Regions from separate parts of the Pseudomonas sp. LBUM1666 genome, predicted to be linked through region 3. Evidence: predicted binding sites of a transcription regulator. Region 3 holds the regulator's gene; each other region holds the start of a gene.
The links. Region 3 encodes FliA, which starts transcription of late flagellar genes. Its sites were predicted from a motif close to CTAAAGTTTNNNNNNNNNNNGCCGNTAA; they were not measured.

Region 1 (8,070 bases), 1.5 Mb from region 3:
CGCGCCTGACCCAGGGCCAGGACGCAGAGTTCTTCAGCAAGTCCGGCTACCAGGCCTGCGCCGTCGGCGCCGGTGTCGGCATTCTCGCTTGCGCACTGTCCAACAGCAGCAACAAGGGTGTCTGCGCCGTCGCCGCCGGTATTACTGCGTGTGGCGTGGCCATGGGCGCGAACTACTACTTGGATCAGCGTCGCAGCGAATACTCCGACACCACCACCCGCTTGGCTAAAATGAACAGCGACGTCGAACAAGACACCCAGAACGTGATCGCCCGTACCGCGACCGCTCAGCAAGTGATCAAGGATGACCAGGCGCAAATCGCCCAGATCAAAAAGGACATCGCCAACAAGAAAGTCGACAAGGCCAAGGCCCAGGTGCAAATCGCCGAGATCGATTCGAACATCGCACGCCTGCGTAAAGACCTCGGCAACATGCGTATCAAAGTCACCGAATACACCAAAGTGGCAGACGCCGAGCGTGCACAAGGCGCCACCGGCGCCGAGATCAAGCAGGTGGACATGAACATTATGAAAATGAACCAGAAAGTCGCTGCCCTGCAGAAGGAAGTCGACGGTCTGTACAGCCAACGCTCCGCCATCACCCTGGGCTAAGCACATGACGCTACGACAACTGGCGGTCCTCTCCGCCGTCCTGACCTTGAGCGGTTGCGCGACCAAGCCGGGCGAATGCGATGCGACCAATCGCGACAGCAGCATGCTGACCAAGATGAACTGCGACTACTCCGGTGGTTACAGCGATCAGGTCAAGCAGAAGGAACTGGCGCTGAGCGAGTCCCGTCAGCAAAACGCAATGTTCCGTCAGGTGTACGAGAACATTCAGGCCCAGCAGCTCAGCACTAAAACCGACCTGGCCAGCCAGCAGAAAGCCCAGGCGGCGCTGAGTCAATCGCTGGGGCAATTGCTGACCTCGCTCAAGGCCCGGCATGGCAATGAAAGCCAGGTGCAAAAGCAGATTGCCGGCCTCGAGCAGCAGCTCAAGGCTTCAAAAGCGCCAACGGCCAAGTCAACGCCAGCGACGCTGGCGGCCAAACAGGAAGAGCTGAAGGCGTTGCAGAAGAAGGTCAACCAGCTGCAATTCAGCCTCGGCTACGAAGAATAACTTTTCACCCCGCAGGCCTCCCGATGGAGGCCTGCACTTTTTCAGGAATCGTCGTCATGCAGCGGGTCATCAGGGATGCGCAAGCCACACCGGAGGGGATGAGTGCGCTGCAAGCTAAAGTCGCCCTCATCCAGAAACACTTTCCGCCGACCGTCGCCAGCCTTTTTGCCATCCCGCGGATGGGCAGCGGCGACGTGCTGGAATGGTGGACCGAACTGGGTGGGCAACCCACGCCCTACGCCGACCTCAACGAGGACGCGCAACGACGTTTGCTGGAAACCTATGAAGTACGTCAGACGTCCCTTGGACAGCTGGCGGACGAACTGCAAAAACGCGGTCAACCGACGGAAGCCGAAGACCTGCGCAGCCTGCTCGGCACACCGGAGCTGGACAAACTCTACAGCCTCAACGGTGAGCCTTTGGTGGTGCGCTGGAACCAGCGTCCGCCCAAACCGATCGTGCCGCCGGTTGTTCCGGTGGTGCCGGTTGTTCCGCCATCGCGTCGTGGCTGGTGGATCGCGGCGGCCTTGCTTGCGCTGCTGTTGCTGCTGCTTGCGCTGTGGCTCTGGTGGTTCCTGCACCGTGAGCCGGTTGTCGTGGCTCCACCGGTTGCGCCCGTGGTGACGCCCATCGAGAAACCGGTTGAACCTGTTCCCGAGCCTGTCGTGGAACCGGAACCGGCTCCGGAACCAGAGCCCGTACCCGAACCAGCTCCAGTGCCGCCACCCAAGCCGGTCCCACCACCAAAACCGGTCGTGGCCGCGCCGCCACCACCACCACCACCACCGCCGCCACCGCCACCGCCACCGCCACCGCCAGCCCCGACGCTGGACAACTACGCATGCCGCAAAAAAGCGCCTGATGCCGTGCCCCCGCAATTTGTGGTGGTACTCGACACCTCGGGCTCGATGGACTTGAACATCAAGTCGGTGAAAGCCGACGAAGATTGGTTTTACAGCAATGAGATGAACAAGTACCTGGACCCGAACCGCACCATGCGGATCTTCACCAAACCCAGCCGCATGGACGTCGCCAAGGACTCGCTGGCCGGCATGATCAATGGGCTGGACCCGAAGATCAACACGCGCCTGATCACCTTCGCCGGTTGCGAAAGAACACCGGACCAGGGCGTGTTCAAGTTTGGCGACCGCCCGCGGCTGATCAACGGGATTCGCGGTCTGGTTCCCGACGACGGCACACCGCTGGCCGACAGCCTGGCCTACGCGGCGAGCACGGTCGACGGGCGCAATAACGATGCCGTGATCGTGATGTTCGTCGACGGTGAAGACGGTTGCGGGCAGGACGTTTGCGCGGTATCCCGTCGAATCGCCAGGGAACAACCGCGCCTGCGGGTCAACGTGGTGAAAATCGGTGCCGGTGGCCCGTCACGTTGCATCGCTGAAAACACCGGTGGCCGGGTTTACAGCAGCACCAATGCGGCGGAGCTGGGTAGCCAGCTGAAACAGGCAACCAAGGAAGTGTCCAGCAATGCCAAGTGCAACTGACTTGGGTGCGGATCCTGAATTGAGGTGACCCCATCGCGAGCAAGCTCGCTCCCACAGGGTTTTGTGTCGATCACAAATCCAGTGTGGGAGCGAGCTTGCTCGCGATAGCTATTTCAAAGGCGCCTCAACGAAACCGGTCAACCTCTTGGCGCAAGTCCGCCGCGAGCTTCTCCAGCTCCTTGGCCGTCACCGCCAGGTTCGACACCACCTCACGCTGCTCACTGTTCGCCAGGGCAATGCTTTGCAGGTTGCTGCTCAGCAAGGTGGCGGTACTGCTTTGCTCTTGAGTCGCGGTGGTGATCGCCGCGAATTGCTGACCGGCCGAGCGGCTTTGCTCATCGATCCGCGCCAGGGCCGAAGCCACGTTGGCGTTGCGCGACAGGCCTTCCTGCATCAACAGGTTGCCCTGCTCCATGGTGCTGATGGCGTTACCGGTTTCCTGCTGAATGCTTTGGATCATGCCGGAAATTTCGTCGGTCGCTTCGCGAGTGCGTGAGGCCAGGTTACGAACTTCATCGGCCACGACTGCAAAACCACGCCCCTGCTCACCGGCACGAGCGGCTTCGATAGCGGCGTTGAGGGCCAGCAGGTTGGTTTGATCGGCGATCGAAGTAATCACACCGACGATGCCGCCGATTTCCTGGGAGCGCTGACCCAAGGTATTGATCACCGTCGCCGTGCTGTTCAGCGCGCCGGCGATTTGTTCCAGGGACGAGGACGCTTCGTCCATCGACGTACGACCGATCTGGGTTTGCTGTGCGTTTTCCTGGGCCAGACGCTGAGTGCTGCCCATGTTGTCGGCAATGTTCAGGGACGTTGCGCTGAACTCTTCCACCGCACCGGCCATGCTGGTGATTTCGCCCGACTGCTGCTCCATCCCTTCATAGGCGCCACCGGAAAGACCGGACAAGGCCTGGGCGCGGCTGTTGACCTCTTGCGAGGCCTTGCGGATGTGCTCGACCATGGTCGACAGCGCCTGGCTCATCTGGTTGAACGCGCGGGCCAGCTGACCGATTTCGTCATTGCTCGATACGTTCAGACGCACGCTCAAATCACCGGCGCCCAAGGCTTCCGCCTGACGCACCAAATCACCCAGCGGCGCGAGTTTGCTGCGCAGCAACCAGACCGCCGCCCCCACCGCGATCAACATCGCCAGCAGACTGCCAATCGCCAATTGAATCCCGACACTCCAGGTCACGGCACGAATTTCGGTTTTCGGCATGCTCGCCACGACCGACCATGGGCCGCCTTCAAACGGTACGGCAATGCTGTAGAAATCTTCGGACTTGTCGCTCCAGAACTCGCCCTTGCCCGGCGTTTTCGCCAAACCAACGATGGTCGGAGTCGCCTGATCCAGCGCTTGTACGCCCGCGATCGGCACCAGCCATTTGCTCTGTTCATCCAGCAGCGCCAGGGAACCGGTCTGGCCGATACGGAAGCGCTTGAGGTTGGCGAACTGCGCGTTCTGCGCGTCGGTGTAGTCAAATCCTACGAACAGAACGGCAATCACCTTACCGCCGCTGTCACGTACGGGAGTGTACTGAGTCATGTAGGAGCGTTCGAACAGCAAGGCGCGACCGACGTAGGCCTGCCCCGCCATCAAGCGGGCATAGGCCGGGTTCGCGTGATCGAGCAGCGTGCCGATGGCTCGGGTGCCGTCCTGTTTGCTCAGGGACGTGCTGACCCGAATGAAGTCTTCGCCGCTGCGCACAAACACAGTCGCAACGCCGGCGGTCATTTGCTTGAACTCGTCCACTTCCTTGAAATTGTTGTTCAGCACTTCGCTGCCCAGGTGCAGGCCCGGCGTCTGCGCGCCCGCTACCGCCACCGGTTCATCCGGGTGCACGCTCAAACCGGCGCTGAAGCGCTTCTCGAACAGGCCGCTCAGGCGCTGGGTGCTTTCACGCAACGTGCCGTGAAAGGTACTCAACTGATCGGCCAGCAACCGGGCTTCACTGGCCAGGTGCTCTTCGCGGGTGGCGAGGTTGGCGGTATCCAGCGAACGCAGGGCGAACACGCTACTGCCGCTGATGACAATCGCCAGTATCACGGCAAGCGCAAGACCAAGCTGTGAGGCGATCCGGGCACGAGGTTGAGACATGACAGCTCCTGGCCGAGCGACCGGATCCTCCTTGATCTGGCTGCACACTCAGCAAAATTCTAATAATGGGAATTGCGTCGAACCTGCACGAAGGTTCCACCTGCATTTTCGGCGGTAAATCGGAATACTTGAGTAATTAACCGGGATATGGCTCAAGGCCGCCATTGCGGCGGCTCTATCGATTCAGCCCAAGTGTTGAACGTCGGGCAATTCCATTGCTCGGGCTTCGCCTTGCAGGAAGTCGCTGAGCCTGCGCAAACGTTCACCACCGGGGCGGGTTTTCGGCCAGACCAGGTAATATTTTTCACCGCTGGCGACGGCCGTCGGCCACGGCAGACTCAGACGTCCCTGAGCGACATCTTCCGCCACCATCAGCAAATCGCCCATGGACACGCCATAACCTCGGGCGGCGGCGATCATGCCCAGCTCCAGCGTGTCGAACACCTGCCCGCCCTTGAGCGACACCTGATCCGCCAGCCCCATGCGTTCCAGCCAACTGCGCCAGTCACGACGATCCGGCGTCGGGTGCAGCAGTTCGGTATTGGCCAGCCGTGCGACGTCCCACGGTTGATCCTGCAGTAGATTCGGCGCGCCGACTGGAATCAGCTCTTCCGGGAACAGGAAACTCGCTTCCCAGTCCGGCGGAAAATGCCCGTTGCTGAGGATGACGGCGCAGTCGAACGGTTCATGGTTGAAGTCCACCGAATCGACGTCCATCCAGGCGCTGGTCAATTGCACCTCGTTGCCAGGTTGCAGGTGCCGAAAGCGGCTGAGCCGTGCCAGCAGCCAGCGCATGGTCAGGGTCGACGGCGCTTTCATGCGCAGGATGTCATCTTCGGCGCGCAAGGTATTGCAGGCCCGCTCCAGGGCAGTGAAGCCTTCGCGAATACCGGGCAGGATCAACCGCGCCGACTCGGTCAGTTGCAGATTGCGCCCACTGCGGTGAAACAGCCGACAGGCAAAATGCTCTTCGAGCGTACGAATGTGTCGGCTGACCGCGCTTTGGGTGATCGATAGTTCTTCGGCCGCACGGGTAAACGAACTGTGCCGCGCCGCCGCTTCGAATGCGCGCAGGGCATACAAGGGAGGAAGACGACGGGACATTCGGAAAGCTCCTATAGCGGGATTCGGTCACCCTAGCAGAAACTCTCCAGCATGAGTTTGAATCATGCAACCCATCCTTTTTATCCCTTTGTGCAAACCCCGTAGAGCGCCGAGAATCGACGCTTTCCTGTCCTCTCTGATAATCGAGCGTGATGACCATGCAGCATCCAGCACGTACCGAACTCTGGGCCATCCTGCGGCTGGCGGGGCCGTTGATTGCCTCGCAGTTGGCGCACATGCTGATGGTCCTCACCGACACCTTGATGATGGCGCGCCTGAGTCCAGAGGCGCTGGCCGGTGGCGGCCTGGGCGCAGCAACTTACTCGTTCGTGTCGATTTTCTGCATTGGCGTGATCGCCGCGGTCGGCACCCTCGTGGCAATCCGTCAGGGCGCCGGCGACATCGTCGGCGCCGCCAGGCTGACCCAGGCAGGGTTATGGCTGGCGTGGTTGATGGCCTTGGTGGCCGGGCTGCTGCTGTGGAACCTCAAACCGGTGTTGCTACTGTTCGGCCAGACCGAAACCAACGTCCACGCGGCCGGGCAGTTCCTGCTGATCCTGCCGTTCGCCCTGCCCGGCTACCTGAGCTTCATGGCCCTGCGTGGCTTCACCAGCGCCATCGGCCGGGCAACACCGGTGATGGTCATCAGCCTCGGCGGCACCGTGGCCAACTTCCTGCTCAATTACGCATTGATTACCGGCATGTTCGGCCTGCCGAAACTGGGGCTGATGGGCATCGGGCTGGTTACCGCTGTTGTCGCCAACTGCATGGCGCTGGCGCTGGCCTGGCACATCCGTCGGCATCCGGCCTACGACGCTTATCCCTTGCGCCAAGGCCTGTCGCGGCCTAACCGTCAGTATCTGAAGGAACTGTGGCGCCTGGGCCTGCCGATTGGTGGCACCTACGCGGTGGAAGTCGGACTGTTTGCGTTCGCCGCGCTATGCATGGGCACCATGGGCAGTACGCAAATGGGCGCACACCAGATTGCCCTGCAAATCGTCTCGGTGGCGTTCATGGTTCCGGCGGGGATTTCCTATGCGATCACCATGCGCATCGGGCAGCACTACGGCGCCGGGCAGCTGCTGAATGCACGGCTGGCCGGACGGGTCGGCATCGCTTTTGGCGCGGCGGCGATGCTTGCCTTCGCCATGGTCTTCTGGTTGCTGCCGAATCAGTTGATCGGTTTGTTCCTGGACCACAACGACCCGGCGTTTCGCGACGTCATCAACCTGGCCGTGAGCCTGTTGGCGGTCGCCGCGTGGTTCGAGCTGTTCGACGGCACGCAAACCATCGCCATGGGCTGCATTCGCGGGCTTAAGGATGCCAAGACAACGTTCCTGGTAGGTTTGGGCTGCTATTGGCTGATTGGTGCGCCAGCCGCCTGGTGGATGGCCTTCCATTTGAATTGGGGGCCGACAGGCGTCTGGTGGGGGTTGGCGCTGGGGCTGGCGTGCGCGGCGGTGAGCCTGACGTGGGCGTTTGAGTGGAAGATGAAGCGGATGATCAGACAGGAGCCGTCGTCAGGAACAAGTTTCCAAATCGCTCAGCCAGACTGAGATCCCCCTGTGGGAGTGAGCCTGCTCGCGATGGCGGAGTGTCAGTCAACATCATTGTTAACTGACAGGGCCTCATCGCGAGCAGGCTCGCTCCCACATTGAGTCCGCGTTTAAACCACGACCTCCAGTGCGGGCTGTTGGCTGCTGCCAAAGGTCAAATACTCAACCAGCTCCGCCAACGGCAGTGGCTTGCTGATCAAATATCCCTGCACCTGATCGCAGCCAAACCCGCGCAACAGATCCAGTTGCTCCGGCGTTTCTACGCCTTCGGCGACCACTTCAAGATTGAGGTTGTGCGCCAGATTGATCATCGCGTGGACCAGTTTGCGATTCTCTTCGCGCTGTTCCATGCCGCCGACAAAGCTCTTGTCGATCTTCAATAAGGCAATCGGCAGGCTGTTGAGGTGCACGAACGAAGAGAAACCGGTGCCGAAGTCGTCGAGGGAGAAGCGCACACCCAGACGCCCCAAGGCATCCATGGTCTGCTTCACAAGATCGCTGCGGCGCATGACCGCGGTTTCGGTCAGTTCGAACTCCAGCCACTGCGCCTCGACGCCGCGCTCGGCGATCAGCCGGCTCAGGGTCGACAGCAATTGGCTGTCCTGAAACTGCCGGAACGACAGGTTGATCGCCATGTGCAGCGCTGGCAAACCGCGTTCGCGCAGCGCCTGCATGTCCCGCAGGG
Region 2 (8,070 bases), 3.1 Mb from region 3:
GCGATATCCGCGTCCCGCCGGCTGAGGTTGGCGAAGTCGTTGGAGGTACTCAACTCGATGGTCAGCGCCGGGTAGCCGGGCATGAACTTCGCCAACGCCGGCAGCAGCAAGCCTTGCAAGACCGAATCGGTGCAGGTCAGGCGCACCGTGCCGCTGATGACTTCACCGCCCTGCTCCACGCCAATGCGCGCCGCCTCCAGCGCCTGTTCGGCCCGCTCAGCCTGTTCGGCCAGGGTTTGCGCCAAGGTGGTGGGCAAGTAGCCGGCGCGGCTTTTTTCGAACAGTTGCTGGCCCAGCGCGGCTTCCAGTCGGCGCACGGCGCGAAATACGGTCGAGACGTCGACCTTCAACAACGTAGACGCCCGAGCCAGAGAGCCACCGCGCACCAGCGCGAGGATCAGGGACAGGTCGGGGTAATCCAGTCGATAGTGCGTCGGTGCATTGATCAATTGGGATAACGCCAATATTGAGTGCGTGAGCGCCAATCTATAGTGGGTGCCAGGAATCAACAAGCGTGGAGCGCACTCATGGAAACCCGCCCATTCCGCATCGCCCTGATCGGCGATTACGACCCGCATGTCACCGCTCACCAGGCCATCCCCATCGCCCTCGGCATGGCCGCTGAACATGCGAACACAGACGTGCAGTTCCAATGGTTGGCCACCGACCGCATCAGCGCCGATGCGCCATTGGCTGATTTCGACGGTTTCTGGTGCGTGCCCGCCAGCCCTTACCGCGATATGGACGGTGCGTTGCGGGCGATCCGTTTTGCCCGTGAACAGCAACGGCCGTTCCTTGGGACGTGCGGCGGTTTTCAACACGCCGTACTCGAATACGCCCGAAATGTTCTGGGCTGGGACGATGCCGAACACGGCGAGACTTCACCCGATGCGGCGCGAGCATTGCTCACACCACTGACCTGCTCGCTGGTGGAGGCCGTCGACAGCATTCATCTGGTTGAAGGCTCGTTGATCGCCCAGGCGTACGAAAGCGCTGAGATTGTCGAAGGCTATCGCTGCCGCTACGGCGTTAATCCAGCGTTCGAACGTGAGTTGTTGACCCAACAGCTGTGCGCCGTTGGACACGATTCTTCGGGCGACTTGCGGGCGGTGGAACTCAAAGGGCATCCGTTCTTCGTCGCCACGCTGTTCCAACCTGAACGCGCAGCGCTCAAGGGCAAGCTGCCGCCGCTGGTCCGTGCGTTAATCGCCGCCTGCAAGAGGCAGACATCATGATTGCCAAGACTCCGCCAGCGCCTTACTACGCGGTGATTTTTACCTCCCTGCGCACCGACGGTGATCACGGTTACGAGCAGGCCGCCACGCGCATGCTCGAACTGGCCCGTGAACAACCCGGTTTCCTGGGGGTGGAATCGGCTCGGGGTGAAGACGGGCTCGGGATTACGGTGTCCTACTGGGCCAGCGAAGCGGCGATTCTGGCGTGGAAACATCATCCCGAGCACAGTGAAATTCGCGAGCGTGGGCGCTCGACCTGGTATTCGTCTTGCCATACGCGGGTGTGCAAGGTTGAGCGGGCGTATGCGTTCAAGCAGTAAATGATGTGGTGTTCTCAGGGCCGCCATCGCGAGCAAGCTCGCTCCCACATGGGTTATGTGTCGATCACAAGACCAATGTGGGAGCGAGCCTGCTCCGGGCGGCGTTCCGACGATAGGGCCCGCACAGTCACCGCAAAACTCAGCTCTGCACCAGACTGCGAACCGCCAAAATCTCCGGCACTTCCCGCCGGTTCATGTACACCCGCAACGGCTCGGTGATGTTGATCCGGTCATCGATGTTCTGATCCAGCAACAACTGAATCAACTCACGCTTGAGCGTCATGGCCTGCGCGGAACCTGGGGCCCAGACGAATTCGCTGGTGGGAATAATGCCGTCGTCAGCCACGTCCATGCCGAAAGAGTCTTCGCTGAAACGAACGATGTACTGGCCGGTCTTGCGATTGAGGCCGACGAAGCCTTTGAGTTGGTCGGCGGCCTGGCAGATGAGCTCGGAAGTGATGCGCATGATAAACCTCACAGAAGGTCGCAAAGGACCGGTGATCGATGGTTTACACGCAGGGCAAGCGAATGGGCGTTCCCTCTGCCGGGGTAACTGCCGGGGCCAAGAGTACTGCAAAGAAGCGCACAAAAGCGCTGAAAAAATCAGCTTTAAACACGTTTATGTCGGTCTGGCGATAGCGCAAGCGGCGCTCAGTTGTTAAAAGATACGTCTTTGAAAATCTGCGAAAGGACCTCGACCATGCCTGTTCACTTCCCCAAGAGCGCCCTGCTGCTGAGTCTGATGCTGGGCCTCGGCCAGGCACAGGCCGCCAGCGAACCAAGCCCCACCGCACTGGCCACCCGCATGGGCATTCCGCATCCGGCCGTGATCGCCCACCGTGGCGCGTCGTTCGATGCACCGGAATCCACCGCCGCCGCCTACAAACTGGCCCGCGATCTGGGGGCCGACTACCTGGAAATGGACGTGCAACGCAGCAAGGATGGCGTGCTGTTCGCCCTGCACGACGACAACCTGCAACGCACCACCGACGTCGCCAGCAAATTCCCTGAACGCAAGGACCGCCCGGCCAACGAGTTCACTATCGCCGAGCTGAAAACCCTGGATGCCGGCAGCTGGTTCAACACCGCCTACCCGGATCGCGCGCGTCCTGCGTACGCTGGTCTGAAAATCCTGACCCTCGATGAAATCATCGATATTGCCCAAGGCAATCCACTGCACAAACCCGGCCTGTACATCGAAACCAAAGAGCCGAAGCAGTTTCCCGGGATCGAGCGCGACCTCAAGGAAAAATTGCAGGATCGCGGCTGGTTGAGCCCGGCCGGTTCGAAACTGGCGAAGAGTAATCTGGCGGTTGGCCAGGGCAAAGGTAAAGTCGTGCTGCAAACCTTCGAGAAGAGCAGCCTCGAACTGCTCGAGAAGGAAATGCCGAAAGTGCCGAAAATCCTCCTGCTGTGGGTCGGCGAAGGCAGCATCGAGCCGAAATCCAAAGTGACGTTTGCCGAGTCCGGCGACAAGGACAAAGCCACTTACTACGCCAAACAGCAACCAAAGGACAAAGCCGAATTCCAGCAATGGGTCGAGTACGCCAAAGCCCAGGGCGCGATCGGCACCGGCCCTTCTGCCGCGCTGACCAAGGGTGGTGATCAGAGTTACTCGGACCTGGTGCAACCGTGGATGAACCAATACACCCACGATCAGGGCTTGTTGGTGCACGTGTACACCATCGACGATGCCGTGGATTACCAGAAAGTCATGGACGCCGGCGTCGACGGCATCTTCACCAACCGCGCCAGCGAACTGCTCAAGTTCTACAAACGCCCGGCGGCTGCCAGTGTTGCGCAATTGCTGCAGAACAACGGTTATTGATGAACGTGGGAACGATCGCTACCCAGTCGTGTTCGGAGAATTAAGGGTGGATTAAGTTGCGCCGGTTAACTTGATCCCACTTAAACGAATCACCCAAGGAAAGAACTTCATGAAAAACCTGACTGCTCTGTTCGCCGCTGCTGCCCTGACCCTCACCGCTGGCTTGGCCCAGGCGGATGTTCGTCCTGACCTGATCCCGGGTCTGCTCAAGGCCGGCACCATCATGGACCTGGAAAAACTCAACCAGGCAGCGCTCGCCCAGCACCCAGGCAGCACCGCAGCGAACATCACCGATACCGAACTGGAACAGACTGCCACTGGCGCTTACGTCTACCAGGTGGAAATCCGTGACGCCAAAAACGTTGAGTGGGATGTGGATTTGGACGCCAAAACCGGCAAGGTCCTGAGCAACAAACAAGACACTTAATGGCCTCAAAAAAAAGCCGCACGATTTTCGGATCGTGCGGCTTTTTTGCACATCTGATTCAAACAACCAAGTACTTTGACGCAGTGAGCACAGCCTCTACGCCTTGATCTCGTTAGCGTAACTCACGGACGATTGGCTGTTAAACATCTCGACCCTGGCACGGAAAGAACTTGAGGTGGAAGTCGTTCCGTCCAGATGCTTGATCTCGTAGTAAACCTCCCCCCCACCCTGCACCTGACCCAGAGCCTCTTTGTCCAAAGGAAGATGTATTGGAAAGAAATCACCTGATCGATAGGTGTGAAAGCCCACCTCAGTGTCGCCACAAAACACAATGATTCTTTCATCGACATCAAAATCTTCTCGTGCCGGAATGACTACTTCCGGAATCAGTGGGTCTGCCTGATCCACGTACAAAACGACTACCTGACCACCGACAACTGTCATAGGGCTCAATAATTCGGCCATCGCAACGCTCCTTGTGAAAGTACTGGCGCAAGTTCGGGTCGAAAATGCGTGCCAGTGGTTATCTAGCGCTGCGAAAAAAACCTGTCTACTGTCAGAAATAACAGGTAGTGGCTAAATCAGATGCCTCAGGCAAGCGTATTCGATCAACGGTCGCCTGAGTGTTCAGACTCCGTCAATATCAGTGCTTAGGCGGACATGCTGACCAGCGCGCCGGACGTACTGGAACCGGAATCCTGCAATGCCTGCAACAACGCCGTCGTCGCGGTCTGCAACGAGCCCGAAGTCGTCGCAATCTGCGACTGCGCCGCCGCAACGTCCGCCGCTTTTGCTTCGGCGCTTTCCTGCCTGGCCTGGGCCGCTTGCAGTTGCTGCTGTTGTTCCTGCAATTGCTTTTGCAGCTCGGCGATCTGCTTGCGCAGCTCTTTCACCGTATCGGATTCTTCGCTGCTGCTGGAACTGCTACCGCTCGCCGCGGGGGCGCCGCCGGCGGATACCTTGGTGGCGTCGCTGGACGCCTCAGCGGTTGCCGTGACTGACGTGTCTTCGGTGCTGTCGCTGAGGGCAGTCTTGTTCGAAGCAGTCGTGGCCGTCGGGGTGATCGAAACGGAAGTGATGCTGACCATGGCGGTTTTCCATTGGAATTATGGGATTACCGTGGTCATCGACATCGACACTGCGGACTTGAGATCGACTGTGTACCGACTCGGTAAGCAAACCGGTACACAGCCCTTCCCGTTACGCGCTTAACCGCGCCGTCACTTCATTCAACTGCCCCGACAACCCGTGCAGGTTGTGGCTGGCCGCTTCGGTGCGTTGCACGTTGTCCAGGTTGGTACTGGCGATGCTGGTGATTTCCGTGAGGTTGCGCGAGATGTCTTCGGCCACCGACGTCTGCTCTTCCGCGGCGGTGGCGATCTGGCGGTTCATGTCGCGGATGGCTTCCACGGCAAGGGTGATGCGCTCCAGCATGGCGCCGGCCTGAGTCACTTGCTCGACACTTTCCTCACTGCGCGACTGACCGCTTTCAATCGCCTGAGCGGCGTCCACCGCACCGGTTTGCACCGTTTGAATGATCTGGTTGATCTCGATGATCGACGCCGCCGTGCGCTGGGCCAGGCTGCGGACTTCATCGGCCACCACCGCGAAACCGCGCCCGGCTTCACCGGCACGGGCGGCTTCGATGGCGGCGTTGAGCGCCAGCAGATTGGTCTGCTCGGCGATGCCGCGAATCACTTCCAGCACCTTGCCGATGCGCCCGCTGTCGGTTTCCAGACGACGGATGACCGTGGCGGTATTGGCGATTTCGCCGCGCATTTGGGTGATGGTGTGAATGGTGCCCTGCATGACTTTTTCGCCCTGCTGGGCGGACTGGTCGGCATCGTCGGCGGCACGTGCCGCATCGGCAGCGTGGCGTGCAACTTCTTGCGCAGTAGCGGACATTTCGTTCATCGCCGTGGCCACCTGATCGGTGCGGTTGAACTGCTCGTTAGTGCCGCTGGCCATCAGGGTGGCGATGGAGTTCAGTTCACCGCTGGCACTGTCCAAATCCGAGGCGCTGCGCTGCAAACGGCTGAAGGTTTCAGCAAGAAAATCGCGCAGGGTGTTGGCGGCCATTGCCAGTTTACCCAGCTCGTCCTGACGGGTGCTGGCCACGCGTTCGGCGAAACGACCCTGGCTGAGTTGCGCCACGTACTCGATCAGTTTGCGAATCGGTTCGACCAGATTGCGGTTGACCAGCCACAGGCTCAGCAACCCGATCAACAGACCCGAGGCGAGCATCACAATGATCCCCAGCAACACGGTGCGATCGGCATCGGCGCTGATCAGCTTCGATTGCTCGGCACCCTGCTTGCGCAATTCGCTGACCAACTCGCTCATCTGATCGCTGGTCGCGCGGTCCACACCTTTGACCGCCGTGTCGCCAACCGTTGGGTCGGCGTCTGCCGCCACGTAGGCGTCACGGCCTTTCTGATAAGCCGCGCCCAACAGACGATGTTCGTCCCGCAGGCGTTCGATGCGAGTCTTGAGTGACGGCTCGATACCCTTCTGCCCGGCCAGTTCACCGAGGATGCCCTGCACGTCGCGCTGACGGTCTTCGAATTGCTTCCAGTATTTGTCCAGATCCGCAGGCTGCTTGCCGCGTAGCAGGACGTTTTTCCACTCCTGCACCTGCACCTTGAATTGCAGGTTGGCTTCATCGATCAATTGCGATGTGTGCAGCGGGCCTTCGATCAGATTCGCGTAGCTCTGAACACCGCTGGACAGAAAGTGAAAGCAGGCCAGGGCGATCAGCAACATGGCCAACAGGCTGCCGCTCAACAAAGCAAGGATTTGTGCTCTCAGGGATTTTTGCAAAAACATCGAGTGATCTCATGGCAGGGATAAGGCACGCCCGACAGGCGTGCAAAGGTGTCCGGACATCCCTGTCTGCGACGCTGGCTGACGACCAGAATCGCAACTTCAACATCAGCCTCATCGGCGTGCCAGAGCCTTTCTTGAGCGCTTCCGACCATCGGTAGAAGGCACTTGGCCAGCGCCACGCACCTGTCACAAAACTGTCAAAGCTCCTTGCGATGATGCGGCTCAAGTGAACCTGTGAAACCCGCGACAGGCGCCTCCTCACAGCGAGACCTCATGAACCACAGCATCGACCAAAGCCATCGCGACACGGACCTGTTCGGTCTGCTGTACGGTTTCAGTTTTCGCCCCGGCGAGCGCGGTCGCGAGCTCGATTCGGCCAAGGCGTTGCAGTGCCTGCAACAACCCGGCGACAACGACGAATTTCTCTGGCTGCACCTGAATCTGGCCCACGCCGCATGCGAACGCTGGATGAAAAGCCATCTGGAATTGCCCGACGAATTTTTCGAAGCGCTGCATGAGGGCTCCCGTTCGACGCGCATCGAGCATGTGGATTCAGCGTTGCTGGCGGTGGTCAACGACGTGGTGTTCAACCTCAGCAGCATGGTTTCGTCCGATGTTTCGACGCTGTGGGTCTGCGCCCGCAGTCGGCTGATCGTCAGCGCACGCCTGCAACCGCTGCACTCGGTGGACAAGCTGCGTTCGTCGGTGAAGGCCGGTGAATGCTTTCGCTCGCCGCTGGAATTGCTGGTGCATCTGCTGCGAGATCAGGGTGAAGTGCTGACCCAGATCGTGCGCAAGACCAGCCTCAGCGTTGATCAGGTCGAAGATGAGTTGCTGTCCTCGCGGCTGTCGACCAACCGGGCTGAGCTGGGTGCCAACCGACGGGTGCTGGTGCGCCTGCAACGCTTGTTGGCACTGGAACCGGGCTCGTTGCTGCGCCTGCTCAATCGCCCGCCGCAGTGGTTGCAGAAGGAAGACGTCAAGGAGCTGCGCAAGTCCACCGAGGAGTTCGCGCTGATCATCAACGACCTCACGGCGCTGGGCGAACGGATCAAGCTGTTGCAGGAAGAAATCGCCGCCAACCTCAACGAACAGAGCAACCGCACGCTGTTCACCCTGACCGTGGTCACGGTGCTGGCGTTGCCGATCAACATCATCGCCGGGTTCTTTGGCATGAACGTCGGTGGGGTGCCGCTTTCCGGCGACCCGGAAGGGTTCTGGATCCTGGTGGCATTGGTCGCAACGTTTACCGTGATTGCGGGGCGTTGGGCGTTTCGTAAGCGCCAGGATTATTAAGATCTTTTGATTCTGCCTTTAAAAACCCAAACACTGATCCAACGCAGCCTCTCTGTAACATTCAGCAACGATCATGGGCGACACTCCTTCTCCCCTCAGGAATGTCCGTCATGGCTACTCCTTCCTTCACCGCCGCCC
Region 3 (8,070 bases):
GCCGGTCCGGTTCGCGCGATGCTGTCGCGATTCGGCCGATTGGCAGTCCCGGGTTTGCATGTGTTGGCTTACCAGGAAATTCCTGACAACAAGCAAGTGACCATCGTTGCGACAGTAGGGCCCAACGGCTGAGGTAGTGGTTTATGCAAGTTAAGCGTTTTTTCGCCGCCGATATGCGTCAGGCCATGAAGCTGGTTCGTGATGAGCTGGGCGCTGATGCCGCCATCATTGGCAACCGCCGGATCGCCGGTGGTGTCGAGCTGACGGCTGCCCTGGATTACAAATTGTCGGCGCTGGCTCCGCGCGTTCCGAACATGGAACTCGAAGACGAGCTGCGCAAGACCCAATCGCGGATCGTCACCGCCCAGGCCGAACTGAGCCTGCGCAGCGATGGCGAGAGCGACAAGTCCACCAATCGCCAATTGTTCGCCGGCCTGCCACTGACCGCCGCCGAGCCGCTGATCGAGCCGACCTACACCGAGCCCCGTCGTCCTGCACCGGCTGCGGCACCTGTCTCTGGTGGCGTCGACCCACGGGCGTTCGACTCGATGCGTTTCGAACTCAACAGCCTGCGCGAACTGATGGAAGTGCAACTCGGCTCTCTGGCCTGGAATCAGCTGCAAGGCAGCCGTCCGGCCCAGGCCAACCTTTGGCGTCGCCTGCAACGCATTGGTCTGTCCGGCCCGTTGTCACGCGATTTGCTGGCGCTGATTACCGATATTGAAGAACCTCGTCAGGCCTGGCGCATGTTGCTGGCGCACCTGGCGCGGATGATCGCCACACCGGAAATCGAGCCTCTGGAAGAGGGCGGCGTGATTGCCATGGTCGGCCCTGCCGGCATGGGCAAGACCACCACCCTGGCCAAACTCGCCGCCCGTTACGTGCTCAAGTACGGCGCGCAGAATATCGCGTTGGTGAGCATGGACAGCTACCGCATTGGTGCTCAGGAACAACTCAAGACGTTGGGCCGGATTCTCAATGTGTCGGTGACGCATGTCGATCCGGGCCAATCGCTGGTGCAGGCGATGGAGCCTTTGCTGCGCAAACGCGTGGTGCTGATCGATACCGCGGGCCTTCAGGCCAGCGATCCGGCACTGCGCATGCAGCTCGAAAGCCTGGCCGGTCGTGGCATCAAATCGAAAAATTATCTGGTTTTGGCAACCACCAGCCAGAAACAGGTTCTAACGGCCGCTTATCACAGTTACAAGCGTTGTGGGCTCGCTGGCTGCATCCTGACTAAACTGGATGAAACGGCAAGTCTGGGCGAGGTGTTGAGCTTGGCCATCAGTCATGAATTGCCGGTGGCCTACCTGACCGATGGCCCGCGGATTCCGGATGATTTGCATCTACCGCGTCGTCATCAGTTGGTCAGTCGCGCCGTCAGCGTGCAAATGCAAGAAGAACCCAGCGAAGAAGCCATGGCCGACATGTTCGCTGATATTTACCACAGCCCGACCAAGCAGGTCGGCTGAGGTATTAATGAACAGTTTTTGTACCTACATCGATGGTCTGCCATGCATTGTTCAGTTAGTGAACGCGCAGCCAGTAATGTGGCCTCCGTCTAAGTAAGACAAGGTAAAGAAAATTCATGGGCAGCATGCATCCCGTACAGGTGATCGCGGTGACCGGCGGCAAAGGTGGCGTCGGGAAGACTAACGTGTCAGTGAACTTGTCCCTGGCTCTAGCAGAGCTCGGTCGACGCGTCATGCTGTTGGACGCCGATCTGGGGCTGGCGAACGTCGACGTCCTGCTGGGACTGACACCCAAACGAACTTTGGCCGACGTGATCGAAGGCCGCTGCGAGCTGCGCGACGTACTGTTGCAGGGCCCTGGCGGCATTCGCATCGTCCCGGCCGCGTCCGGCACACAGAGCATGGTTCATTTGAGCCCGGCGCAACACGCCGGCCTGATCCAGGCGTTCAGCGATATCGGTGACAACCTCGACGTGCTGGTGATCGACACCGCGGCGGGCATTGGTGAATCGGTCGTCAGTTTCGTTCGCGCAGCGCAAGAAGTCTTGCTGGTGGTCTGCGACGAACCGACCTCGATTACCGACGCCTACGCACTGATCAAACTGCTGAACCGCGATTACGGCATGAACCGCTTCCGCGTCCTGGCCAACATGGCCCAGAGTCCGCAGGAAGGGCGCAACCTATTCGCCAAGTTGACCAAGGTCACGGATCGCTTCCTTGACGTCGCCTTACAATACGTCGGCGCGGTGCCTTACGACGAAAGCGTGCGCAAGGCTGTGCAGAAGCAGCGCGCCGTTTACGAAGCCTTCCCGCGGTCCAAGTGCTCACTGGCGTTCAAGGCCATTGCACAGAAGGTCGATACCTGGCCGCTACCTGCCAACCCGCGTGGGCACCTGGAGTTTTTCGTCGAGCGCCTCGTGCAACAAACCGCAGGACCTGTGCTATGACAGCCGGTGGCTATAACCTCTACAAGAAGTCGGCACGTGACGCGCAGTACGAGCTGATCGAGCGTTACGCGCCACTGGTTAAACGCATTGCCTACCACTTGCTGGCGCGTCTGCCAGCCAGTGTCCAGGTCGAAGACCTGATCCAAGCCGGGATGATCGGCCTGCTTGAAGTGTCGACCAAATACGACGCCAGCAAAGGCGCGAGTTTCGAGACGTACGCGGGCATTCGAATCCGCGGCGCGATGCTCGATGAAGTACGCAAGGGGGACTGGGCGCCACGTTCGGTCCACCGCAATACCCGGATGGTCAGCGACGCGATTCGCTCGATTGAAGCTAAAACCGGTCGTGACGCTAAAGATCACGAGGTTGCGGCCGAACTCCAATTGAGTCTCGACGATTATTACGGGATTTTGAACGACACCCTGGGCAGCCGGTTATTCAGTTTCGACGATCTGTTGCAGGACGGCGAACACGAAGGGCTGCACGAGGATGGCGCCAGTGCTCATCTCGAGCCGTCACGCGATCTGGAAGATGAACGCTTCCAGGCGGCGCTGGCGGACGCGATTGCCAATTTGCCGGAGCGTGAGCGACTGGTGTTGGCGCTGTACTACGACGAAGAGTTGAATCTCAAGGAAATCGGTGAGGTCCTGGGGGTCAGCGAATCTCGGGTCAGCCAGTTACACAGCCAGTGCGCGGCCCGTTTGCGGGGGCGTTTGGGGGAGTGGCGAGCGCGCTGAAGGCAGTGTGGGGACACTGCGAACGCGGCTGGTGGGGTGTTGAACCTTACCGGTCCCGATCTGTTGTGCTCCAGACAGTCATTGAGTGCTTTGCCGGATTGATTGAAATGGCGCGTCCAGGTGCTGGGCGCGTTTAAGACTGCTTGGAGGTCGAATTGGACAAGAACATGAAAATCCTCATCGTTGATGACTTCTCAACGATGCGGCGGATCATTAAAAACCTGTTGCGTGACCTTGGGTTCACCAACACGGTCGAGGCCGACGATGGCACTACCGCCATTCCGGTTCTCAACAGCGGCAGCATCGACTTTCTGGTAACAGACTGGAACATGCCTGGCATGACCGGTATCGACCTGCTGCGCCACGTGCGTGCCGATGAAAAGCTCAAGCACCTGCCGGTGCTGATGGTGACCGCTGAAGCCAAGCGCGAGCAGATCATCGAGGCAGCCCAGGCCGGTGTTAACGGCTATGTGGTCAAGCCCTTCACGGCCCAGGCGTTAAAAGAAAAAATCGAGAAGATTTTCGAACGCATCGGTTGATGTGCGAAGCCACTGCGCCACGGGGGAGCTATGGAGCATAACGAGTCTTCACAGGGCGATTTCGAATCGACTCTGAAAAAACACGCGGTCGAACTGGTCGAAAGCCTTGAAAAAGGCAGGTTCGGCGACGCTGTGCAACTGATCCATGAGCTCAATCAGACCCGTGACCGTGGCCTGTATCAGGAAGTGGGCAAGCTCACCCGCGAGCTGCATAGCGCGATCGTCAATTTCCAGATTGACCCGCACATGCCGCAAGCGGAGGAAGTCTCGCAGATCACGGATGCCACCGAGCGTCTGGGTTATGTGGTCAAGCTGACCGAGGCTGCTGCCAACCGCACCATGGACCTGGTGGAAAACGCCACGCCGCTGGTCAACGGCCTGAGCAACGAAGCCCAGGCCTTGAGCACCGATTGGGGACGGTTCATGCGTCGCGAAGTCGGGGCTGAAGAGTTCCGCGAACTGGCCCGGCGAGTCGACGGTTTCCTGACACGCAGCAGCGAAGACAATCGCGTTGTGTCGAGCAACCTCAACGACATTCTGCTCGCTCAGGATTACCAGGACCTCACCGGTCAGGTGATCAAGCGTGTGACCCAATTGGTCACCGAAGTTGAAAGCAACCTGCTCAAGCTCGTGCTTATGGCCAGTCAGGTGGACCGCTTTGCGGGCATCGAACATGACCGTGAAGCGATGCTGGCAGAAAAAGATCCGCAAAAACATCTCTCTCAGGGTGAAGGTCCGCAGATTCATGCCGATAAAAGAGAAGACGTTGTGTCCGGTCAGGACGATGTGGACGATTTGCTATCCAGTCTTGGATTTTAGGTTTTTAGGTTTTTAGACCTTTAGGAGCACCCCCTTAATGAGCTTCGGCGCCGATGAAGAGATCCTTCAGGATTTCCTGGTTGAGGCCGGCGAGATTCTAGAGCAACTGTCCGAACAGCTGGTCGAGCTTGAAAGCCGACCCGATGATGCGGACTTGCTCAATGCAATTTTTCGCGGTTTTCACACTGTAAAAGGAGGCGCCGGCTTCCTCCAGCTCAACGAGCTGGTGGAGTGCTGTCACATCGCCGAGAACGTGTTCGACATCCTGCGCAAGGGTGAACGTCGCGTCGACTCGGAACTGATGGACGTGGTTCTCGAAGCGCTGGATGCGGTGAACGGCATGTTTACCGAAGTCCGCGAGCGCAGCCCGATCACGGCTGCCACGCCAGAATTGCTTGCGGCACTGGCCCGCCTGGCCGAGCCGCAAACCGCCGATGAAACGGCACCGGTCGCCGAGGTGGTGGAACAACCTGCCGCCGAGAGCGAATCGGGTGACATCACCGATAACGAATTCGAACAACTGCTGGACTCGCTGAACGCCGTCAAGGCTCAGGCAGAAGCCCCGGCAGCTGTGCCAGCGCCGAGCAGTAATGCGTCGGCCAGCGACGAAATAACCGATGCCGAGTTCGAGTCGTTGCTCGATCAACTGCACGGTAAAGGCCAGTTCGCCGTCGATGCGGTAGCCCCGGCGCCAGCCGCACCGGCTGCCCCGAAAGCGGCAGGCGACAGCTCCGATATCACCGACGACGAGTTCGAAGCACTGCTCGATCAGCTGCACGGCAAGGGTAACTTTGCCGTTGATGCGCTGGAATCGGCCATTGCTGCGGTCCCGGCCCCGGCTGCGCCAACCGCTAAAGCGGCTGGCGGCGATCTGATCTCCGATCACGAGTTCGAATCGCTGCTCGACGAATTGCACGGCAAAGGCAAGTTCACCGAGGTTGGCACTGGCGCAGTGGTTTCTGCTCCTGTCGCCAAGGCGCCAGCACCGGCTGCGAAACCCGTTGCCAAAGCGCCCGAGCCTAAAGCCGAAGCGCCGAAGCCTGCCGCTGCTGCTGCCCCGGCCCGTGCCCCGTCCGCGCCGCCACCGGAAAAACCGGCCAGCGAAGCCGAGACCACCGTACGGGTCGATACCGCTCGTCTCGACGAAATCATGAACATGGTCGGCGAGTTGGTACTGGTGCGTAACCGCTTGGTCCGTCTGGGCCTCAACAGCGGCGACGAAGCCATGTCCAAGGCCGTGTCGAACCTCGACGTGGTCACGGCCGACCTGCAAACCGCGGTCATGAAGACCCGGATGCAACCGATCAAGAAGGTCTTCGGGCGCTTCCCGCGTCTGGTTCGCGACCTGGCTCGCCAACTCAAGAAAGAGATCAACCTGGAACTGGTCGGCGAAGAAACCGACCTCGACAAGAACCTCGTCGAGGCCCTGGCCGATCCGCTGGTCCACTTGGTGCGCAACTCGGTCGACCACGGTATTGAAGAGCCGGCCGAGCGTGAAGCGATGGGCAAGCCTCGCAGCGGCAAGGTGATCCTGTCCGCTGAACAGGAAGGCGACCACATCCTGCTGTCCATCTCCGATGACGGCAAGGGCATGGACGCCGATGTTCTGCGCGGCATTGCCGTGAAGAAAGGCTTGATGGACAAGGATGCAGCGGATCGCCTCAGCGAATCCGATTGCTTCAACCTGATCTTCGCGCCGGGTTTCTCGACCAAGACCGAAATTTCCGATGTCTCCGGACGCGGCGTGGGTATGGACGTGGTGAAAACCAAAATCGCCCAGCTCAACGGCACCATCAATATCTATTCGACCAAGGGCAAGGGCTCGAAGATCGTCATCAAGGTCCCGTTGACCCTGGCGATCATGCCCACGCTGATGGTCATGCTCGGCAACCAGGCGTTTGCGTTCCCGCTGGTGAACGTCAACGAGATCTTCCACCTCGACCTGTCGCGCACCAACGTGGTGGACGGCCAGGAAGTGGTGATCGTGCGGGACAAGGCGCTGCCATTGTTCTACCTCAAACGCTGGCTGGTCAGCTCCGCCGCTCACGAAGAGCAGCGCGAAGGCCATGTGGTGATCCTTTCGGTGGGCACTCAGCGGATCGGCTTCGTCGTCGATCAACTGGTGGGCCAGGAAGAAGTGGTCATCAAGCCATTGGGCAAAATGCTCCAGGGAACCCCGGGCATGTCCGGCGCCACCATCACCGGTGACGGCCGCATTGCGCTGATTCTCGATGTTCCGAGCATGCTCAAGCGTTACGCCGCACGGCGTATTTGATTCTGGTGGGGCGGGGCGACTGAGCCTCGCTCCGTCTAACGGAGTGTTTATGGCAGTTAAAGTCCTGGTGGTGGACGATTCGGGGTTTTTCCGCCGCCGCGTCTCGGAAATTCTTTCAGCGGATCCGAATATCCAGGTCGTCGGCACGGCGACCAACGGAAAAGAGGCGATTGATCAGGCGCTGGCCCTCAAGCCAGACGTGATCACCATGGACTACGAGATGCCGATGATGGATGGCATCACGGCGGTGCGGCACATCATGCAGCGCTGCCCGACCCCGGTGTTGATGTTCTCCTCGCTGACCCACGAAGGTGCTCGGGTAACCCTTGACGCGCTGGACGCCGGCGCGGTGGATTTCCTGCCGAAGAATTTCGAAGACATCTCCCGCAACCCGGAGAAGGTCAAGCAACTGCTGTGCGAGAAGATTCTCAGCATCTCGCGCAGTAACCGTCGCGCCAACACCTACAGCGCTCCGGCACCTGTCGCCGCACCCGCCCCGACGCCTGCACCTTCGAGCGTCAGCAGCTACGGCAGCAGCGCGCCTGCGCGTCCGGCACCGGCTCCGATTCCGGCACGTACGTACGCGCCAGCCTCGTCGTCGCCAACGCCGAAACGCAAAGCCTACAAACTGGTCGCCATCGGTACATCCACTGGCGGCCCGGTTGCCTTGCAGCGGGTTCTGACCCAATTGCCGGCCAACTTTCCCGCACCGATCGTATTGATCCAGCATATGCCGGCTGCCTTTACCAAGGCCTTCGCCGAGCGTCTGGACAAGCTCTGCCGCATCAGCGTCAAGGAAGCCGAGGATGGCGACATCCTGCGTCCGGGCCTGGCGTTGCTGGCGCCGGGTGGCAAGCAAATGATGATCGACGGCCGTGGCGCGGTGAAAATCCTCCCGGGCGACGAACGTCTGAACTATAAGCCGTGTGTGGACATCACCTTCGGTTCCGCGGCCAAGTCTTACGGTGACAAAGTTCTGGCGGTCGTGTTGACCGGCATGGGCGCCGATGGTCGCGAAGGCGCGCGTCTGCTCAAGCAGGGCGGCAGTGCAATCTGGGCTCAGGATGAAGCCAGCTGCGTGATCTACGGCATGCCGATGGCCATCGTCAAAGCTGAACTCGCCGACGCGGTGTACGGCCTGGACGATATTGGCAAGCATCTGGTCGAGGCTTGTATCTGATGGATGTTTTAAGCCTTATCGGGATCATCCTGGCGTTTGTCGCCATCATTGGCGGCAACTACCTTGAAGGCGGTCACCTCGGCGCCCTGGCCAACGGCCCG
Region 4 (8,070 bases), 2.2 Mb from region 3:
AATAATGCCGGCGCCATCGACGCCGGCCGACATGCCCACCGCGAGGATGATCACCAGAATCGGGATACCGAGGCGCGATGAAAGTGAGCTCACCAGAATGCTTGCACCTACCAGCAACGCGCCGATCAAGAACAGGCTGTTGATGGTCGTCGCATTCAAAGGCAGTACTCCAGAAAGCTGAAAGGCGGGCACAAACTGACCATGCAGTCTGCGTGCCAGCGATTCTAACCTGTTGAAATGTGATGCTGTCAAAAAGGTTTTTTGACAGTGCGTGGCCTGGATTTTGTTCGACTTGCAACCGACCCCTCACCCTAACCCTCTCCCCAGAGGGGCGAGGGGACTGACCGGGGTGCTTGTGCGAAATATTGCGACCTGAGATTGCGAGTCGAACTCAGGTTCTGAACAGCACGAAGATCTGCTCCCTTTCCCCCTCTCCCCAGAGGGGCGAGGGGACTGACCGAGGTGCTTGTGCGAAATATTGCGACCTGAGATTGCGAGTCGAACTCAGGTTCTGAACAGCACGAAGATCTGCTCCCTTTCCCCCTCTCCCCTATGGGGAGAGGGCTGGGGTGAGGGGTGGCTCTTGAAAGCACCACCAATCCCGATCAGAGGCTAAACCGCCCAACCATGTTGTTCAGGTCCAGCGCCAACCGCGACAACTCATTGCTGGCAGCGCTCGTCTGATTCGCCCCGGTCGCCGACTGCACCGACAGATCACGAATGTTCACCAGATTGCGATCCACTTCGCGGGCCACCTGTGCCTGCTCTTCGGCAGCGCTGGCGATCACCAGGTTGCGTTCGTTGATTTCGACGATGGCGCTATTAATAGTGTCCAGCGACATGCCAGCACCACGAGCAATGTTCAACGTCGACTCAGCACGCTCGGTGCTGTTGCGCATCGAATCCACCGCGTGTTCGGTACCGCTCTGGATGCTGCCGATCATGCGTTCGATTTCGCTGGTCGACTGCTGGGTGCGATGCGCCAGTGCACGAACCTCGTCCGCCACCACGGCAAAACCACGACCGGCCTCACCGGCACGGGCCGCTTCGATGGCTGCGTTCAATGCCAGCAAGTTGGTCTGGTCAGCCAGGCCGCGAATCACGTCCAGCACTTTGCCGATGTCCCGGGACTCGTTGGCCAGGTCGCCAATCAGGGTCGCAGTGCTCTGCACATCGGCGCTCATGCGTTCGATGGCGCTGACGGTTTCCTGCACCAGGTCACGACCATCACCGGCGGAGGTGGTGGCATTTTTCGAGGCTTCGGACGTGCTGACGGCATTGCGCGCGACTTCTTCCACGGCGCTGGTCATTTCGTTGACCGCGGTGGCGGCCTGTTCGATTTCATTGTTCTGCTGGGTCAGGCCACGGGCGCTTTCGTCGGTGACACTGTTGAGCTCTTCAGCGGCGGACGCCAGTTGTGTGGCGGAACCGGAAATCCGTTGCAGGGTGTCGCGCAGCTTGTCCTGCATTTTCGACATGGCCAGCAGCAAGCGGCCGGCTTCGTCCTCACCGTCTACGGTGATCGGGCGGGTCAGGTTGCCTTCAGCAATTTCTTCGGCAGCGCTCAGGGCGTTGGCGATCGGCTTGGTGATGCTGTTGGTCAACAACCAGGCAAAGAGCAAGGTCAGGCCGCTGGCGATGACCAGCAAAGTGATCACCAGATTGAGAGACGTCGAATATTGCTCACCGGCAAGGGTGTCGGTTGCTTCGATCTGTCGGGTGTTTATCTCAAGCAACTTTGCCAGGGCCGAGTTGACCGCTTCGGAGTTGGAGAGCAATTCGCTGTTGAGCATGGTGCGCAGTTCGTCGACCTGGTTGTTGCGCGACAGCGTCTTCATCCGGTCTTCGAGTTGGCGATACTGCGCCAGCAACTGCACGTATTGATCGTAAGCCGCACGCTCCTGCGGGCCGTCGATCAGCGGTTCGTAGACTCGTTGAGCGTCGCGGATCTGCTGATTGCGCAAGTCAAACAGCTCGAAGGTTTTCTGCTGCACGTCCGGTTCGCGGTTCACCAGCAAACGGTAGGACAGCACCCGCAGGCGCAGTGTCAGCTGAGTGAATTCGTCGAGGCTCTTGATGCTCGGCACACTCATGGAGGCGATGTCTTCACCGGCGCCGCGAATCTTGCTCATCTGGTTCAAGGCAAATACCCCCAAAACCAGCATCAAACCGCCAATCAGGGCGAAACCGAGGAACGCCCGCGGTGCGATATTCATATTACGAAGGGACATGGTGTTTACCGAAAAGAGCGCATCCGTGCGGCGCTGAGACTGACGTATGGGTGACTTATCGGTCATACGACTAAAGTCTTGAGGCCCTGCGCGTTTTTGTCGCACAACCGCTCCGGCGACGAAGTGCAGGAACCAGATTCGCCAATCACAGTCTTTAAAGTTCGCGAGGAAGGTCGCCCGCCAGGAAAATCAAGGCCTTGCGCCCCAATAACCCTGGCATCCGTGGTGACTTTTCTTTATCGTACGCGCCCTTTGAAAATGCTTGGAAAATCAAAATGTTGGAAGCATCCCTAAGCCAATTGGAACAGCTGGTCAGCGACCTGGTGCAACAGAACCAGACCCTGCTCGGCACTAACCAAACCCTGAGCGCAGAACTGGCCCATGCCAAGGATGAAAACGAAAGCCTGCAACTGGCGCTGATGGAACAGGAAGAGAAACAAGGTGCCACCGCTGCTCGTATCCAGGCCCTGGTTGAGCGCGTCAGCGCCGGCCCAGTCAGCGCATGAATCACGGCGCCGCAGGGGTAAAAGTCGTCTCGATCCTGGGGGAGGACTATTCGATCAAGGCGCCGGCCGGGGAAGAGCAAACCCTGCTGGACGCCGCGTTAATGCTGAAGGCTGCCTTGGCTGACACCAAAAAGAAGTACCCGACACTGATCGGTGACCGCTTGCTGGTGCTGGCCGCGATGAATCTGTGTTCCCAGCAGATCGAAATGCAGAAACAGCACAAGCAGGAACTCGACCGTTACCAAGAGCAAGTCAGCGCCACGGTTGAAGTGATCTCCAAGACGATCAATCAGGCCTGATCGGCTTTGCACACAACCAAAGAATAAATTGTCGTTTGTGTTGTATACAATCGGCACGGCTGTTGCAGTGTTTCAGCCTCTTATTCTTTGGGGGTGCTCCATGCAGTTCTGGCGACGCAGTATTCAATGGCAGTTGATCCTGAGCATGGGCACCGCCCTGCTGGTCAGTATTCTGATCGTGGTTGGCATTTATACCCTCGTGGTCAACCGTCTCGCCGAGCGCTATCTGGTCGAACAAGCGCTACCGTCGAGCATCGAAGCGATGCGCAACGACATCGAACGAATCCTCGTTCAACCTCTTACCGCCGCCAAGGACATCGCCAGCAACAGCATGGTGCGCGACTGGTTGGCCGGGGGCGAAAACAGCGCTCAGACCGCCACGTTCGTGGAGTATCTGGAAGGCATTCGCGCCGAGCACAAAGCCTTTACCGCGCTGATCGTCGGCACCGCTTCAAACCACTACTTCACCGAAAAAGGCCTGGACCGGACCCTCAGCCGCTCCAACCCCAAAGACGCCTGGTTCTATTCATTCCTCGACAGCAACCAGCCGCGCACCCTCAATATCGACAATGACACCGCGACCGGAGAGTTGGCGCTGTTCATCGACCTCAAGGTCGAGCAAGCCGGCAAAGTCGTGGGCGTTGCCGGGCTTGGCCTGAGCATGAAAGAGCTGTCGGAGCTGATCCACAACTTCAACTTCGGTGAGCGCGGCAAGGTCTATCTCGTGCGTTCCGACGGTTTGATCCAGGTTCACCCCGAAGCGCAATTCAGCGGCAAACGCTCCTTGGCCGAACAGATTGGCGCCACGGCAGCGCAAGCCGTCATGGGCCAACAAGCTGCCACCCACAGCAGCTTCGATCGCGATGGCGAAGATTATCTGGCGTTAAGCCTGCCGTTACGGGACTTGGGCTGGACCCTGGTGGCCGAAGTGCCACAGTCGCAGATTTACGCCGAAGCCCGCCGCGCGATGTGGATGAGCAGCGGCATCGGCCTGGCGGTGGCGCTGGTTTGCCTGATGCTGGTGGTGTTGTTGGCCCGTGGATTGGTGCGGCCGATCCGTCAGGTAACAGCGGCACTGGTAGCCATCGGTAGCGGTGGTGGAGATTTGACCCACAGGTTAGATTCCAGTCGCGCCGATGAGCTGGGTGACCTGGCTCGCGGCTTCAATCGATTCCTGGAAAGCCAGCGCGAGATGATCGGCGAAGTGCTGACCACCAGCGAGCGTTTACGCACGGCAGTCGGCCAGGTGGCTCGGGTGGTGGACAACACCGCCGAGCGTTCCGGTCGTCAGCAGGAAATGACCGACATGGTCGCCACCGCCGTCCACGAAATGGGCCTGACCGTGCAGGAAATCGCCCAGAATGCCGGCAACGCTGCCGTGGCTTCGCAAACCGCCCGGGATGAGGCGATGCAGGCGCGGGAAGTGGTGGGCGGGTCGATCCGGCATATTGAAAGCATGTCCGATGAGATTGGCCTCGCTGCCAGTGCGGTGGGCGAGTTGGCCCATCAGGTGGCGTCCATCGATCAGGTGTTGGCAGTGATTCGCGGGATTTCCGAGCAGACCAATTTGCTCGCGCTCAACGCGGCCATCGAAGCGGCGCGGGCCGGGGACATGGGCCGTGGGTTTGCCGTGGTGGCGGATGAGGTGCGGACATTGGCGCGGCGGACGCAGTCGTCGACTGATGAGATTCAACAGATGATTGGCAGCCTCAAACAAGGCGCGGAAAACGCGGTGTCATCGATGCATTCCGGGCAAGCGGCGACCGGCACGGGCGTCGAGTCGAGCCAGCGGACCGGGGTGTCGTTGACGGCGATTACCGGGCAGGTGGAGCGCATCAGCGACATGAACCATCAGGTGGCGGCGGCGACGGAAGAGCAGTCGGCGGTGACGGAAGAGATTAACCGGAACGTGCAGGGGATTTCTGATTTGGCCCGTGCCACCGCGGGGGAGGTCAGGGCTTGTCGCGAGGATTGTCAGACGTTGCAGCGGTTGGCCGATGATTTGGCGCGGCAGATGGGTAGCTTCAAACTGAGCTGACGCCATCGCGAGCAGGCTCACTCCTACAGTTGATCGCATTTCAACTGTAGGAGTGAGCCTGCTCGCGATTGGTTTTCAGCTATGCCAAAGATTCAGGATCAGAACCACTCATCCTGCATGTTCAGGCACACATCATCCCGAGCCTCAAGAATCGCCAATTCATGATGGCAACCCGGCACTTCCCACGTCAGAAAATACCGCGCCGCCTGCAGCTTGCCTTTATAGAAGCTCACATCCGCGACATTCCCTTTGGCCAACCCTTCCTCAGCGCGAATCGCCTGCTCCAACCAGCGCCAGCCAATCACCGTGTGCCCGAACACTTTCAGGTACAGCGCCGAGTTCGCCAGGCTGCTATTGACCTTGCCTTGCCCCAGATCCGTCAGCAAACCAATGGTCACCACTTGCAGGCGCGCCACCAATTTCTCCAGCGGCTCACGCAACGCGGTTAACGATTCATACGCTTGTGCGCGCTCGGCAGTATCGGCAATCAGACGGATCAATTGCTTGAGCCCCGCGCCACCGTTCTGGGCCAGTTTGCGGCCCAGCAAGTCCAGCGATTGAATGCCGTGAGTCCCTTCGTGGATCGGGTTCAGGCGGTTGTCGCGGTAATACTGCTCCACCGGGTATTCGCGGGTGTAGCCATGGCCGCCGAGTATCTGGATCGCCAGTTCGTTGGCCTTCAGGCAAAATTCCGACGGCCAGGATTTGACGATTGGTGTCAGCAAATCCAGCAGTTCATGGGCCTGTTTGCGCTCGGCTTCAGTCTCAAGGGTCGTGGTGTCGTCAAACAGTCGCGCCGCGTATAACCCGAGGTCGAACGAGCCTTCGACGTAGGCTTTCTGGGTCAGCAACATGCGTTTGACGTCGGCGTGCTGAATGATCGCCACTGGCGCGGTATTCGGGTCCTTGCTGTCCGGCACGCGACCTTGCGGACGCTCGCGGGCGTACTCCAAAGAATACAAATACCCGGCGTAACCGAGCATCACCGCGCCCATGCCGACGCCGATCCGTGCCTCGTTCATCATCTGGAACATGTAGCTCAGGCCGTGGTGCGGCTTGCCTACCAGATACCCGACACACTCACCGTTATCGCCGAAATTCAGCGCAGTGGAGGTGGTGCCGCGCCAGCCCATCTTGTGAAACAAGCCGGCCAGCAGCACGTCGTTACGTTTGCCCTGGCTGCCGTCATCGTTGACCAGAAACTTGGGCACGATGAACAGCGAAATCCCTTTCACCCCGGCCGGTGCATCCGGCAGCTTGGCCAGCACCATGTGCACGATGTTTTCCGATAGCGGGTGATCACCACCAGAGATAAAGATCTTGTTGCCCTTGAGTCGATAGGTGCCGTCAGAAGCAGGTTCTGCGCGGGTACGAATATCCGACAGCGATGAGCCGGCATGCGGTTCGGTCAGCGCCATGGTGCCGAAGAAGCGACCGTCGATCATCGGTTGCAGGAAGCGCTGTTTCTGCTCCTCGGTGCCGAAACTTTCGATCAGGTTCGCCGCGCCCATGGTCAGGAACGGATAAGAGGTCGACGCCGCGTTGGCCGATTGAAAATGTGCGAAGCAGGCTTGGGACAACAGCGTAGGAAGTTGCATGCCGCCCGCATCGAAACTGCGCGCAGCGTTGAGGAAACCGGCTTCAAGGAAGGCATCCACCGCCGGTTTCACCTCCGGAATCAGAATCGCCTGACCGTCCTCATAGCGCGGCTCATTCTCGTCGCCCTTGCGATTGTGCGGAGCGAAGAACTTCTCGGCGATGTAGCGGGCGGTGCCAATGGCAGCATCGAAGGTCTCGCGGTTGTGCTCGGCGAAACGCTCACGCTGGGTCAGGCCCTCGGCATCAAGGACTTCATACAGCTCGAAAGCCAGATTGCGGGAACTGAGCAACGTCTCGGACATGGCGGCCTACCTTTTTTTTGGAATGGGCCGAGTCTAGGCGTGGGGGTAGAGGCTGAACAGGATGATTGATGAGCGTGATGGTGGAGCAGAGCACGGACTTACCAGACACCCCAAAACAACTGTAGGAGTGAGCCTGCTCGCGATAGCGGCGTGTCATCCGAAACATGTATTGGATGACACGCCGCTATCGCGAGCAGGCTCACTCCTACAAGGGATTTGATTGCCAGGCAACCATTGCGGTTGCCTGGCTTACAGCGTGTTAACCGATCGTCATCAAACTTGCATTACCACCCGCCGCAGCAGTGTTAACGCTCAACGCCCGCTCGATCACCAGACGCTCCAGCGCAATGTTGGTCTCGCCTTGCGACAAACCGTGAACCCCGACAATCGCGCCGGCACGCTTGGCCACTTGCTGGCAGACCGCACGCAGCTGATCGGAATGGCCGTGATGCAGAACCGCATCAAACAGCACTTCGTCCTTGCTCCAGTCGGAAACCAGCTTGATCTTCGCCTGAACTTCCTTTGGCAGACGTGCGAACACGGCCTTGGTCAATTCAGCTTCCGGCCATACCGCCGAACCGCCGACGGCCAATACCGCCGCCAGTTGCGTCAGCAAGTCGCCTTCAACTTCCGCCAGGCACAGCACGTGTTCGCGTGGCAGGATGGCGTAGCTGTTGCGTTCGCCAGTCGGGCCCGCCAGAACACGGGTGATCCCGCTTTGCGATTGCGCCGAGAACTGCGCGCACAGGGTGTTCAGGTCGGCAAACTTGTTGCTGTCAGCCCAGGCTTGCAGAGCCTTCAGCGGTTTGCTCATGGCATCACGCAGACGAACATCCGGTGCCGTGATGGCATCACCGCGAGCGAAGGATTGTTCGATCGCACCGGTAGGACGCGTCGACAGCAGACGGTAAAGGTACAACGGACCACCGGCTTTCGGGCCGGTACCCGACAGACCTTCGCCACCGAACGGCTGCACGCCGACCACGGCACCCACGATGTTGCGGTTCACGTAGACGTTACCGGCGTTGACGTTATCGATCACCTTGGCGATGGTCTCGTCGATGCGAGTATGCACACCCAAGGTCAGGCCGTAGC

Region 1: the regulator FliA is predicted to act here: its motif matches at 4,831-4,858, upstream of ACA056_RS28070 (methyl-accepting chemotaxis protein).
Region 2: the regulator FliA is predicted to act here: its motif matches at 6,748-6,775, upstream of ACA056_RS06515 (methyl-accepting chemotaxis protein).
Region 4: the regulator FliA is predicted to act here: its motif matches at 2,287-2,314, upstream of ACA056_RS02080 (methyl-accepting chemotaxis protein).

The regions. Positions count from the first base shown of each region.
Region 1 covers NZ_CP166789.1:6,065,906-6,073,975, forward strand. The annotation lists gene ACA056_RS28055 (OmpA family protein) at 1-611, shown strand, start outside; gene ACA056_RS28060 (hypothetical protein) at 616-1,119, shown strand; gene ACA056_RS28065 (vWA domain-containing protein) at 1,176-2,624, shown strand; gene ACA056_RS28070 (methyl-accepting chemotaxis protein) at 2,749-4,725, opposite strand; gene ACA056_RS28075 (LysR substrate-binding domain-containing protein) at 4,909-5,829, opposite strand; gene ACA056_RS28080 (NorM family multidrug efflux MATE transporter) at 5,988-7,385, shown strand; gene ACA056_RS28085 (putative bifunctional diguanylate cyclase/phosphodiesterase) at 7,496-8,070, opposite strand, start outside.
Region 2 covers NZ_CP166789.1:1,448,293-1,456,362, reverse strand. The annotation lists gene ACA056_RS06555 (LysR family transcriptional regulator) at 1-512, opposite strand, end outside; gene ACA056_RS06550 (CTP synthase C-terminal region-related (seleno)protein) at 528-1,235, shown strand; gene ACA056_RS06545 (antibiotic biosynthesis monooxygenase family protein) at 1,232-1,555, shown strand; gene ACA056_RS06540 (DUF2025 family protein) at 1,695-2,021, opposite strand; gene ACA056_RS06535 (glycerophosphodiester phosphodiesterase) at 2,256-3,383, shown strand; gene ACA056_RS06530 (PepSY domain-containing protein) at 3,493-3,810, shown strand; gene ACA056_RS06525 (hypothetical protein) at 3,907-4,275, opposite strand; gene ACA056_RS06520 (hypothetical protein) at 4,461-4,898, opposite strand; gene ACA056_RS06515 (methyl-accepting chemotaxis protein) at 5,011-6,636, opposite strand; gene ACA056_RS06510 (transporter) at 6,910-7,932, shown strand; gene ACA056_RS06505 (inorganic phosphate transporter) at 8,043-8,070, shown strand, end outside.
Region 3 covers NZ_CP166789.1:4,562,243-4,570,312, reverse strand. The annotation lists gene flhA (flagellar biosynthesis protein FlhA) at 1-132, shown strand, start outside; gene flhF (flagellar biosynthesis GTPase FlhF) at 144-1,472, shown strand; gene fleN (flagellar synthesis regulator FleN) at 1,589-2,419, shown strand; gene fliA (RNA polymerase sigma factor FliA) at 2,416-3,156, shown strand; gene ACA056_RS20885 (chemotaxis response regulator CheY) at 3,324-3,695, shown strand; gene ACA056_RS20880 (protein phosphatase CheZ) at 3,726-4,514, shown strand; gene ACA056_RS20875 (chemotaxis protein CheA) at 4,552-6,789, shown strand; gene ACA056_RS20870 (protein-glutamate methylesterase/protein-glutamine glutaminase) at 6,839-7,969, shown strand; gene ACA056_RS20865 (flagellar motor protein) at 7,969-8,070, shown strand, end outside.
Region 4 covers NZ_CP166789.1:459,588-467,657, forward strand. The annotation lists gene ACA056_RS02075 (potassium/proton antiporter) at 1-159, opposite strand, end outside; gene ACA056_RS02080 (methyl-accepting chemotaxis protein) at 606-2,231, opposite strand; gene ACA056_RS02085 (hypothetical protein) at 2,507-2,737, shown strand; gene ACA056_RS02090 (cell division protein ZapA) at 2,734-3,036, shown strand; partial or broken gene ACA056_RS02095 (HAMP domain-containing protein) at 3,182-4,210, shown strand; gene ACA056_RS02100 (methyl-accepting chemotaxis protein) at 4,343-5,074, shown strand; gene ACA056_RS02105 (acyl-CoA dehydrogenase) at 5,173-6,975, opposite strand; gene putA (trifunctional transcriptional regulator/proline dehydrogenase/L-glutamate gamma-semialdehyde dehydrogenase) at 7,235-8,070, opposite strand, start outside.